2 regions of the Azospirillum thermophilum genome follow, and region 2 is predicted to be linked to the other one. Evidence: predicted binding sites of a transcription regulator. Region 2 holds the regulator's gene; the other holds the start of a gene.

Region 1 (5,242 bases), on a different replicon from region 2:
ATCCTTGGCCGCCTCGTTCCGGCGGGCCTGCATCTCCTGGAGCTGGGTCTGCGCGGCGCGGCGGCGGGCGTCGAGATCCAGCACGGACGACGACACCGGAGACAGCCCCCGACGGCCCAGGCCGCGGTCGAAGGCTTCGGGATTCTCACGGATGGCGCGAAGGTCGTGCATGGTTCGGACCAAATCGGGTGGTGGGACGCTGGTTATAGTGCGCCACCGGGGGAAGGTCCAGTCTCCGGCCGGCTATCGGGCGCTGCGACGGCCGCAAGGCCGCCATCCGCTTCCTTCAGGCGGCTCGACCGCAGCTCGCCCAGCGGGTCGAGGACGGGGTAGGCGGCGGAGGCCAGATGGGCGTTGATCCGCCGCAGATCCCGCAGGATGTCGAGGTGCAGCGTACTCGTCTCCTGGCTCTCCATCCGGCCGGCGCGCAGGCGCGCGACATGCGCCTCGATGGCGCGGGCCTCCAGCGTGCGCACCACCTCCTTCTCCTTCAGCAGGGCGCGGGCGGAGCGCGCGTCGCCCGATACGAACACCGCGGCGGCCAGCCTGCCCGTCTCGATCAGCCGTTCCAGCAGGCCGGCGATCTCCGCCGCCCCCTCCTCGGAGAAGCGCAGCCGCCGCCGCATCTTCTTGGCGGCGAGGTCCATCAGGTTGCGGTCGATGATGTCGCCGACATGCTCCAGGTTGATGGTCAGCGTCAGGACGTCCGATGCACGGCGGGCATCCTGCTCGTCGAGGTCCTCCAGGCTGATCTGCGTCAGGTAGCGCTTGATGGCGGCGTGCAGCCGGTCGAGCACATCGTCCATCGCCCGCACCTGGTCGAGGACGCGGCGGTCGTCGGTGCGCAGCACTTCCAGCGTGCCGCGCAGCATCGCCTCCACCGTGTCGGCCATGCGCATCGCCTCGCGCGCCGCATTGGCGATGGCGACATGCGGCGCCCGCAGTGCCGCGGGATCGAGATACTGCGGCGCGCCGGGATCGACGGCGGTGACCCTGTCGGGGAACAGCCGGGAGAGGCCGGCGGCGATCCACGGCAGGATCCCGATGAACAGCAGCGCCATCAGCAGGTTGAAGGCGACATGCGCGTCGGCGACCAGCCGTGCCGGATCCGTCCAGCCGCCGAGCAGCCGCACCGCCGGGTCGAGCGCGGCCAGCAGCAGGGCGCAGCCGGCCAGCCGGTTCAGCAGGTTGCCGACCGCCAGCCGGCGGGCCGCCGGGTTGCCGCCCGGCCCCTCCAGCACCGGATTGACGGCGCTGCCGAGATTGGCGCCGGCGACCATGGCGAGCGCCGCCTCCACCCCGATCACCTGCCCGCCGGCGAGCGAGGCGACCAGCAGCACCACCGCGACGCTGGAATGGGCCGCCCAGGTCAGCACGGCCGCGAGGGCGAGCGCCACCAGCGGATCGGCCGTCAGCAGGCCGAGCAGGCTGCGCAGCCCCGGCACCTCGGCCGACCGCTCGACCGCCGCGACCAGAAGCTGCAGCGACAGCAGCATCAGCCCGAGCCCGAGCGCCGCCCGGCCAAGGCCGCGGGTCCGCGTCCGCCCGCCGCGGCGGAAGGCGACGAAGCCAGTCACCAGCAGCACCGGCACCAGCGGCGCCACGTCGAAGGAGAGGAGCTGGACGATCAGCGCCGTGCCGACATTGGCGCCGAGCATCACCGCCAGGGCGGGCGCCAGCGGCATCAGCCCGGTGGCGGAGAAGCCGGCGGCCATCAGCCCCGTCGCGGTGCTGCTCTGCAAGAGGGTGGTGACGCCCAGCCCGGCGAGGAAGGCGCTCCAGCGGTTGCGCAGTCCCGCCCCCAGGATGTGGCGCAGGTCGGCCCCGAAGGCGCGCGTCAGCCCGCTCTGCACCATGTGCAGCCCCCACAGGAGCAGCACGACGTTCCCGGCGAGTTCCAGCAGGACATGCGTTGCCGACACTCCCTCCCCCTTTCCGTTACAGGGAAGGTGGTGGGCAGGCGGCGGTCCGGCAATATGACGATTATGTTACAGCGAAAGACCGGACGTCGACGAATCCGAGACTGGACGAGGATTGATCCCGCGTCCGCGTCAGAGCCGCAAGTCGATGATGCCGAAGGCGAGAGCATACAACTGCATCGACTGAATAACCCAATCCGCCAGCGGCTCGGTCGATTGGACCGGCTTGTTCTGGTGGGCCCTCTGCCGGGCTTCGGCACCGAGATCGCGGAAGTTCAGCAGGAGAGTCCGCACGACGATGTTGGGAACCGGCTCCGCATTCGCATGACCCCGACGCAAGGTCGCCGGCTTCCTCCGTCTCCACCAGCTGTCCTTGGCGCAGGAACAGGACGTCGCCGGATGCAGACCCGATCTCAGGCGGAGCAGAGACCTGAACCAGGGCTTCGGAGACTCCGTCCGCCGGGTCGAGACAAAGGTCGGGGAGGGATCCTCGACGTCCACGTGAAGCACGATCGACGCGAAGTACAGGGCGAACGACTCGTTGATTTCCGCGACTCCGGTGGCTCGGCCGGAGTAGGGCTTCACGTCGATCGGCTTGAAGGTCAGCAGGGCGATGGCCGTCAGAGCCGCCATCTTGTCGCGGCCGGCCAGACGCTCCTCATCGATATATCCGTTGAACTTCTTATAGTTATACAGAAGATAATCGTAATAGTATTCAACAGCAGCTGCAAGCCTGCGATTATCAACGCGAATGCAGCCGGCAACCTGTCTCGCCTGATCCTCGCCATAGTCCAGCCTGGTGGAGGCGATGGCGCTTTCGATTACACCTTCAGCCACGTCCCTCAGGAAGAGAATACGGTTCTCTTTTTCTTCCGTTGTGGCGCGAGCCATTTTTTCTACTCGTCAAAAAAGGTCGCAAAAAAGGCTGCTCCGCGCCGAAGCGAAGCAGCCGGCATCGATCATCTCATTTTTTCGCGGAGCCGCCCTTCATGCTGACCAGCGCGCCACGCAAAGCCCTGAAGAACCCCGGGGAGACGCGCTTGACAGCGGTATAGCCTTCCTTGCGCTCGTCGAAAGGCTTTGCCCAATTGATCTTCTTTTCCGCGTTGAAGGCGGCGGCATCGGCGCCCTCGCCCTCGCGGCCCACCAGATCGACAGGAAAGACGTAGTCCGTCGTGGGTGCTAAAGACCCATCATTGGTCGACTTTGCTGCCATCGGGCCTGCTCTCGAACTTCAGCGATGAGAGAAACCTATAGCGCGTGCAATCCGCAGCAAGCAAGAGTCAGTTTCAATAAAGCCGGAAATCTCAATGTACGGTTACATTCGTATTCAAGAACAGCGCGCCGGAGTAGACAAGCAACGCCGAACACTCCAGAGAGGCGCCCACTGAATGCGATCCTGACCGTTAAGTGGTCACGGCAGAACTGCAAGACGACGGAAGGGGATCCCAGGGGTTCGGAACATTACCGTCTTTGGAACATAATGAAACCGTGCCACCTGGAATCGGCCCTGCCCCTACACCCCGGCCGCATCGCGCTCGGCGCGCCTCTTCTCGATGCCGCGGCCGATCCAGATCGAGACCTCATAGAGCGCCAGCAGAGGAATGGCGAGACCGACCTGGCTGATGACGTCCGGCGGCGTCAGGATGGCGGCGACGACGAAGACGAAGACGATGGCATAGCGGCGCTTGGCCGCCAGCGTCTCGGTCGTCAGCAGGCCGGCGCGCACCAGAAGGGTCAGCAGCACCGGAAGCTGGAAGGCGATGCCGAAGGCGAAGATGAGCTGCATCACCAGATGCAGGTATTCGCCGACACGCGCCTCGAACTCGATGGGCAGGGCGTTGCCGTCGCCGCCGGGATGGAACTCGAAGCCCAGGAAGAAGCGCCAGGCCAGCGGGAAGATGAAGTAGTAGACCATCGCCCCGCCGAGGAAGAACAGCACCGGCGTGGCGGCCAGGAAGGGCAGGAAGGCCTTGCGCTCGTGCTTGTAGAGGCCGGGCGCCACGAACATCCAGATCTGGCTGGCGACGATCGGGAAGGAGACGAAGCAGCCGGCCCAGAACGCCACCTTCACGTAGGTGAAGAAGGCCTCGGTCAGGCCGGTGTAGATCATCCGGCGCCCCTGTCCGGCCAGGATGTCGGCCAGCGGCTGCACCAGGAAATTGTAGATCCGGTCGGAGACGGCGTAGCACAGCAGGAACGCCACGAGGATCGCGGCGATCGAATACATCAGACGGTTCCGCAGCTCGATCAGATGATCGATCAGCGGCATCTTGCTTTCTTCAAGCTCGTCTTCGGTTTCGCCGGTCATCGGTGGTTATGCCTGCTTGTCCGGGGCGGACGTCTCAGCCGGAGCGGTGGAGGAAATGGCCGGAGCCGGGGAGGACGACGGCGAAGACGCCGGGGCCGGCACGGCGGCGGGCGGCGGAGCCGAAGAGACCGTGGCGGGACTGGCGGCCGGGCTGGTGGCAGAGCCGGCGGCCGGAGCGGCAGCGGCGGGGGCCGCCGGCTTCTCGTCCGCCTCCGCCGGGCTGCCGGCGTGGCCGTCGAGCCCGACGTCGAACGCCTGCCGCAGCTCGTTCTTCGGGTCGACCGTGTCCTCCATCATCTTCTTCAGGTTCATCTCGCGGGTCTTCAGCGCCTCGCGCCGCAGCTCGTCCAGCTCCGCCTCGCGCATCATGTCGTCGAGGTGGCCCTGGAATTCCCGCGCGACCACGCGCGCCTTCCGCACCCATTTGCCCAGGGTGAAGATGGCCTTCGGCAGATCCTTCGGTCCGATGACCACCAGGGCCACGACCGCGATCAGCATTATTTCCGACCAGGCGATGTCGAACATGGTTTTCCGGCTTCAACGCGGGAGGCGAAGGACGCGCGGCACCGGCCGGCGCGTCCCGATGGATCAGCCGCGGACCGCGTCGTCCTTCTTCACGCCGGCATCGGCGGCAGGAGTCGGGTGGTTGGCCGGCTGATTGGGGATGACCTTCGCGCTGGCGGCGGGATCCGCCGGCTCGTCCTCTTCCTTCAGGCCGGCCTTGAACGACTTCACGCCCTTTGCGAGGTCGCCCATCACCTTCGGCAGTTTTCCGGCGCCGAACAGCAGAAGGACGATCACAAGAACGATGACCCAGTGCCAGATGCTGCTAAATCCCATGACACGCGTATCCTAGGCGAACGTCCTTTCGGTGGGCCGGCACTATGGCAGAAAGGCCCCCTAGCCGCAATGATTGCAGCTCGCGGTATTGTGATACCTTCCGTTCAGTCCTCATCGTCCGCTTCGCCGGCAGCGGGGCCGCCGTCGGCCTCCCCGGTGCCCAGCCCGAGCA
Region 2 (5,242 bases):
AACAGGATACGCGGGCCATGTCGGTCGCCGTTTCGAAGTCTCGCTACCAGAGCGAGGAGTTCACCCGCCGCCTGAAGGCCCGCTACGCCGCCGAGCGGCGCTTCAAGATGGCCGGCATCGCCGCGGTGGGTATCGCCTCGCTGATGCTGGTGATCCTGCTGGGCTCCATCGTCACCAAGGGCTACACCGCCTTCTGGCAGACCCAGCTCCGGCTGGAGGTGACGCTGGACAAGGCCCAGGTGGAGGAGCGCAACTTCATGCCGCTCCTGCGCCAGGCGCTCTACGCCCAGCTTCCGGACGTCGCCGACCGGTCCAGCCGCCGGCAGCTGAACGACCTGCTGTCCTCCGGGGCTCCTTACGAGCTGGAGGCCTTCGTCGCCCGCAATCCGGCGGTGGTCGGCACCACCCAGACCATCTGGGTCCGTGCCGACGACGAGGTGGACCAGTTCATGAAGGGCTATTTCCGCCGCGATGTGCCGGAGGCCGAGCGCCGGCTGAGCGACGTGAAGATCGCCGCCATCGACGCGCTGACGGCCAAGGGCTCGTTGGTGCAGAGCTTCAACACCACCCTGTTCTCCGCCGGCGACAGCCGCGAGGCGGAACAGGCCGGCATCTGGGGCGCCATCGTCGGCTCCCTGCTGATGCTGTCGGTGACGATGATCCTGTCGGTGCCGATCGGCGTCGCCGCCGCAGTCTACCTGGAGGAGTTCGCGCCGAAGAACAAGTGGACCGACCTGATCGAGGTGAACATCAACAACCTCGCCGCGGTGCCGTCCATCATCTTCGGCCTGCTCGGCCTGGCGGTCTTCCTCGGCTTCTTCGGGATGACCCGCTCGGCCCCGGTGGTCGGCGGCCTGGTGATGGCGCTGATGACCCTGCCGGTCATCATCATCTCCGCCCGGGTCGCCCTGAAGTCGGTGCCGCCCTCGATCCGCGAGGCGGCGCTGGGGATCGGCGCCTCTCCGCTGCAGACGGTGACCCACCATGTCCTGCCGCTGGCGCTGCCCGGCATCCTGACCGGCACCATCATCGGCATGGCCCGTGCGCTCGGCGAGACGGCGCCGCTGCTGATGATCGGCATGGTCGCCTTCATCGTCGACATCCCGCATGGCTGGACCGACAGCGCGACCGTGCTGCCCGTGCAGATCTACATGTGGGCGGACAGCCCCGAGCGGGCCTTCACCGAACGCACCTCGGCCGCGATCATGATCCTGCTCGGGTTCCTGATCCTGATGAACGGTCTGGCCGTGTACCTGCGCAAGAAATTCGAGAGGCGGTGGTAAGTCATGAACGTGATGACCCAGATGCAGTCCGGTTCGCAGCCCAACACCGCTGCCCGCGCCCAGGGAGAAACCATGGCCGGCGTCAAGATGGTCGCCCGCGACGTGAAGGTGTTCTACGGCGCCAAGCAGGCGCTGAAGGGCATCAACCTGGAGATCCAGGAGAACAAGGTCCTGGCCCTGATCGGCCCGTCGGGCTGCGGCAAGTCGACGTTCCTGCGCTGCCTGAACCGCATGAACGACACCATCGAGAACTGCCGCGTCGAAGGGCTGATCGCGCTGGACGGCGAGGACATCTACGGCAAGGGCATCGACGCGGTCCAGCTCCGCGCCCGCGTCGGCATGGTGTTCCAGAAGCCGAACCCCTTCCCCAAGTCGATCTACGACAACATCGCCTACGGCCCGCGCATCCATGGGCTGGCCTCGCAGCGCGACGAGCTGGACGAGGTGGTGCAGAAGTCGCTGCAGCGCGCCGGCCTGTGGAACGAGGTGAAGGACCGCCTGCGCGAGCCCGGCACCGGCCTGTCCGGCGGCCAGCAGCAGCGCCTGTGCATCGCCCGCGCCATCGCCGTCAGCCCGGAGGTGATCCTGATGGACGAGCCCTGCTCGGCGCTCGACCCCATCGCGACGGCGCACATCGAGGAACTGATCGACGAGCTGCGCGAGAACTATACGATCGTCATCGTCACCCACAACATGCAGCAGGCGGCCCGCGTCTCGCAGAAGACCGCCTTCTTCCATCTCGGCGAGATGGTGGAGTGCGACGACACCGAGGAAATCTTCACCAACCCGCGCGACGAGCGCACCCAGGGCTACATCACCGGCCGGTACGGCTGATCGGCCCTCCTCCTCCCCCGCGGTGGGGGAGGGGCGTCATGGAGCATGTTGAAGAGGCATGGAATGCTGGGTAACGTCGAAGCGCGCGGGATGAACGGAGCGGCCATGACCTCGGCGCTGAAGCCCCTTGTGCTGGTTGTCGAGGACGAGGCGGACATCGTCACCCTCCTCAAGTACAATCTGGAGAAGGAGGGGTTCCGCGTGGTCGCCGCGAGCGACGGCGAGGAGGCCCTGCTGCTGGCCGGCGAACAGGCGCCGAACCTCGTCCTGCTCGACTGGATGCTGCCGCTGATGTCGGGGCTGGAGGTGTGCCGCCAGCTCCGCCGCAATGCCAAGACCCGCGACATCCCGATCATCATGCTGACCGCCCGCGGCGAGGAAGGCGACCGGGTGCGCGGCCTGAATTCCGGTGCCGACGACTACATCACCAAGCCCTTCTCGCCGACCGAACTGGTGGCGCGCATGCGGGCGGTGCTGCGCCGCTCCGCCCCCGGCATGACGGACGAGACCCTGCAGTTCGCCGACGTGACGATGGACCTCGCCGCCCACCGCGTCCGCCGCAACGGCCGCGACATCCATCTCGGGCCGACCGAGTTCCGGCTGCTGCGCCATTTCATGCAGCATCCCGGCCGCGTCTTCTCGCGCGAGCAGCTTCTCGACCTCGTCTGGGGCCACGACGTCTATGTCGAGCCGCGCACGGTCGACGTCCACATCCGCCGCCTGCGCAAGGCCCTGAACGAGGAGACCGAGCTGGACCTGATCCGCACGGTTCGCTCGGCCGGCTACGCGCTCGACACCAAGACGATCTAGCGCCCTGTCACCGTGACGGCCGCGCCGACCGCGACGCCCAAGGCGCGGTCGGCGCGGCCGCGGTTGACGGCGATCTCCGCCAGCCCGTTGGAGTTCTCGTACCACAGCGCCTCGCCGGCCGGCACGTCGGCGAAGGTCCGGCCGCGGCGCACGGCGCGGGCACCGATGCGCAGCACCGCATCGGCCGGCAGGGTCGCCGCCCGCAGCCCGGTCATCGCGTTGCCGTAGACGTCGATATAGACGATGCGCGGCAGATCGTCGGGCCAGTCCGGCCGCGCGTCCGCTCCCGTCTCCAGCGGCTCCAGATCCACCGGCCGGCCGGTCGCCAGCATCGCCGCGACCGGCGCGAAGAGATCCCGTCCGTGGAAGCTGGCGGAGAGCCGCTCCGGCCTCCAGCCGATGGCCGAGGCGGTAGACCGGACCGCTCTTCGCCGGACGATCTCGAACAGGCCGTTGTCCGGCCCGACGAAGCGGCGTCCGTCGGCCTCCACCACCAGCGGCCGGCGGTCGGTGCCGACGCCGGGATCGACAACGGCGACGAAGACCGAGCCCGCCGGGAAGGCCGGGGCGTAGGCCGCCAGAAGATAGGCGGAAAGCTGCGGATCGAAGGCCGGCACGTCGGCGAACAGGTCGATCACCGGCAGTCCGGGCGCCTGCTGCGCCAGCGCCGCCTTCATCTGGCCGGTATAGGGGCCGGACAACCCGAAATCGGTGAACAGCACGATCATGGCGTCAGGATAGCGTGGCTGCGGTTGAATCGACAGGGGCAGCCGCGCCGCCCGTTGCCGCGGCGCTCCGCCCTTCCTACAGTGGTGCGACCTCCATCAAGCGGACTGGCCGATGACGCATCCCCCGGCAGCGCCCTCTTCCCTGGACGCCCCGACCTCCGGCAGCCGCATCCTGCTGGTGGAGGACTGTGCTCCCAACCAGATGCTGGCCGCCGCGATCCTCGGCAGTGCCGGCCATACGGTCGACGTGGTGGAGAACGGCCGTACCGCCGTCGCCGCGGTGGCGCGCGGTGGCTACGACCTCGTGCTGATGGATCTGGCGATGCCGGAGATGGACGGCCTGACCGCCGCCCGCCTGATGCGCGACCTGCCGCCGCCGCTCTGCCGCATCCCCATCATCGCGATCACCGCGGATTCGCAGGAGTCCGACCGGGCCCGCTGTCTCGCCGCCGGGATGGACGATCATCTCGCCAAGCCGTTCGACCGCGCCGCCCTGCTGGAGCGGGTGGCTCATTGGCTGGGGCGGGTGGCCGGCCTGCACGCCATGGCACGGACGCCGGGAACGGCACCGGCGGCGGCCACGGCGGGGGTGGAGATGCTGGACCGCGCCACGCTCGACCAGCTCGGCGCCGACCTGGACGCGGAAGTGCTGGCCGACGTCCTGCGCCAGTTCGCCGACGAAACGATGGAGCGGCTGGAGCGGATCGCGGCGGAGACCGACCTGGCGCTTCTCGCGCGCGAGGCCCATACGCTGAAGAGTACGGCGGGCACCTTCGGGGCGCCGACCCTGGCGGCGGCGGCACGGGCGCTGGAGCTTGCCTGCCGCGCCGGTTCCGCGGACGAGGCCGAGGCCCTGCGGATCGCCATTCCGGACCTTGCCCGCGCCGCGATCGACGCCTACCGCAGGGCGGGCTACCTGGGATGAGGCCCGCCGGCACGCTGCAGCCGGCGGGCTGGCCGGCGTCAGGCCGGGCCGGAGCGGGGTGCGGCGGCCGTCACTGGTCCATCAGGCTGATGTTGACGGCGGCATCCTTGCCGTTGGTTCCGCGCGACACCTCGAACTGGACACGCTGGCCTTCCGACAGGGCCCGCAGGCCCGACCGCTGGACGGCGGTGATATGGACGAACACGTCCTTGGCACCCGCTTCCGGAGCGATGAAGCCATAACCCTTTGTGGTGTTGAACCATTTAACGGTACCGGTGGCCATTGCCATTCCTTCCCCCCTAAGTCTGTCGTCGATGGCACCGGCCAGACGGGTGGGTCACACCCGATAGCGGAACCAAGACAAAGGCGAATGAAGGCTATCCCTGCATCACCGGAGCGGGCAAGGCAGGCTCTCGGCATATACCGATGGGGTGTAAAAGCCCGGGGCGGCCATAGACCTTAGGCAGCAACCCGCCCGGTCGCGTCACAGCTTCCCTTCCGCCTGCCAGGTCAGCCGCTTGCGGTAGATGGTGGAGGCGCTGATCTGCAGCAGGGCGGCGGCCCGGGGGATGTTGCCGTCGCAAGCGGCGATGGCGTCCTCGATGGCGTCCTTCTCCACCTCCCACAGCGGCCGGATCGGCTTCGGGCCGGGCGGTTGGGGC

Evidence for each region. The regulator PhoB, encoded in region 2, activates phosphate uptake and scavenging genes when phosphate is short. The targets are predictions, from matches to a motif close to TNTCATAAAACTGTCA.
Region 1: DEW08_RS02095 (Na/Pi cotransporter family protein) is a predicted target of PhoB. The motif match lies at 1,978-1,993, and genes of this name have one in related genera.

What each region holds. Positions count from the first base shown of each region.
Region 1 is NZ_CP029352.1:461,825-467,066, reverse strand. Features, by position in the region: gene serS (serine--tRNA ligase) at 1-171, opposite strand, end outside; gene DEW08_RS02095 (Na/Pi cotransporter family protein) at 204-1,922, opposite strand; gene DEW08_RS02090 (hypothetical protein) at 2,052-2,810, opposite strand; gene DEW08_RS02085 (hypothetical protein) at 2,884-3,135, opposite strand; gene tatC (twin-arginine translocase subunit TatC) at 3,436-4,230, opposite strand; gene tatB (Sec-independent protein translocase protein TatB) at 4,237-4,755, opposite strand; gene DEW08_RS02070 (twin-arginine translocase TatA/TatE family subunit) at 4,819-5,070, opposite strand; gene scpB (SMC-Scp complex subunit ScpB) at 5,175-5,242, opposite strand, start outside.
Region 2 is NZ_CP029353.1:2,492,678-2,497,919, reverse strand. Features, by position in the region: gene pstA (phosphate ABC transporter permease PstA) at 1-1,283, shown strand, start outside; gene pstB (phosphate ABC transporter ATP-binding protein PstB) at 1,356-2,117, shown strand; gene phoB (phosphate regulon transcriptional regulator PhoB) at 2,223-2,927, shown strand; gene DEW08_RS18125 (SAM hydrolase/SAM-dependent halogenase family protein) at 2,924-3,655, opposite strand; gene DEW08_RS18120 (response regulator) at 3,768-4,580, shown strand; gene DEW08_RS18115 (cold-shock protein) at 4,651-4,863, opposite strand; gene DEW08_RS18110 (sigma-54-dependent transcriptional regulator) at 5,065-5,242, opposite strand, start outside.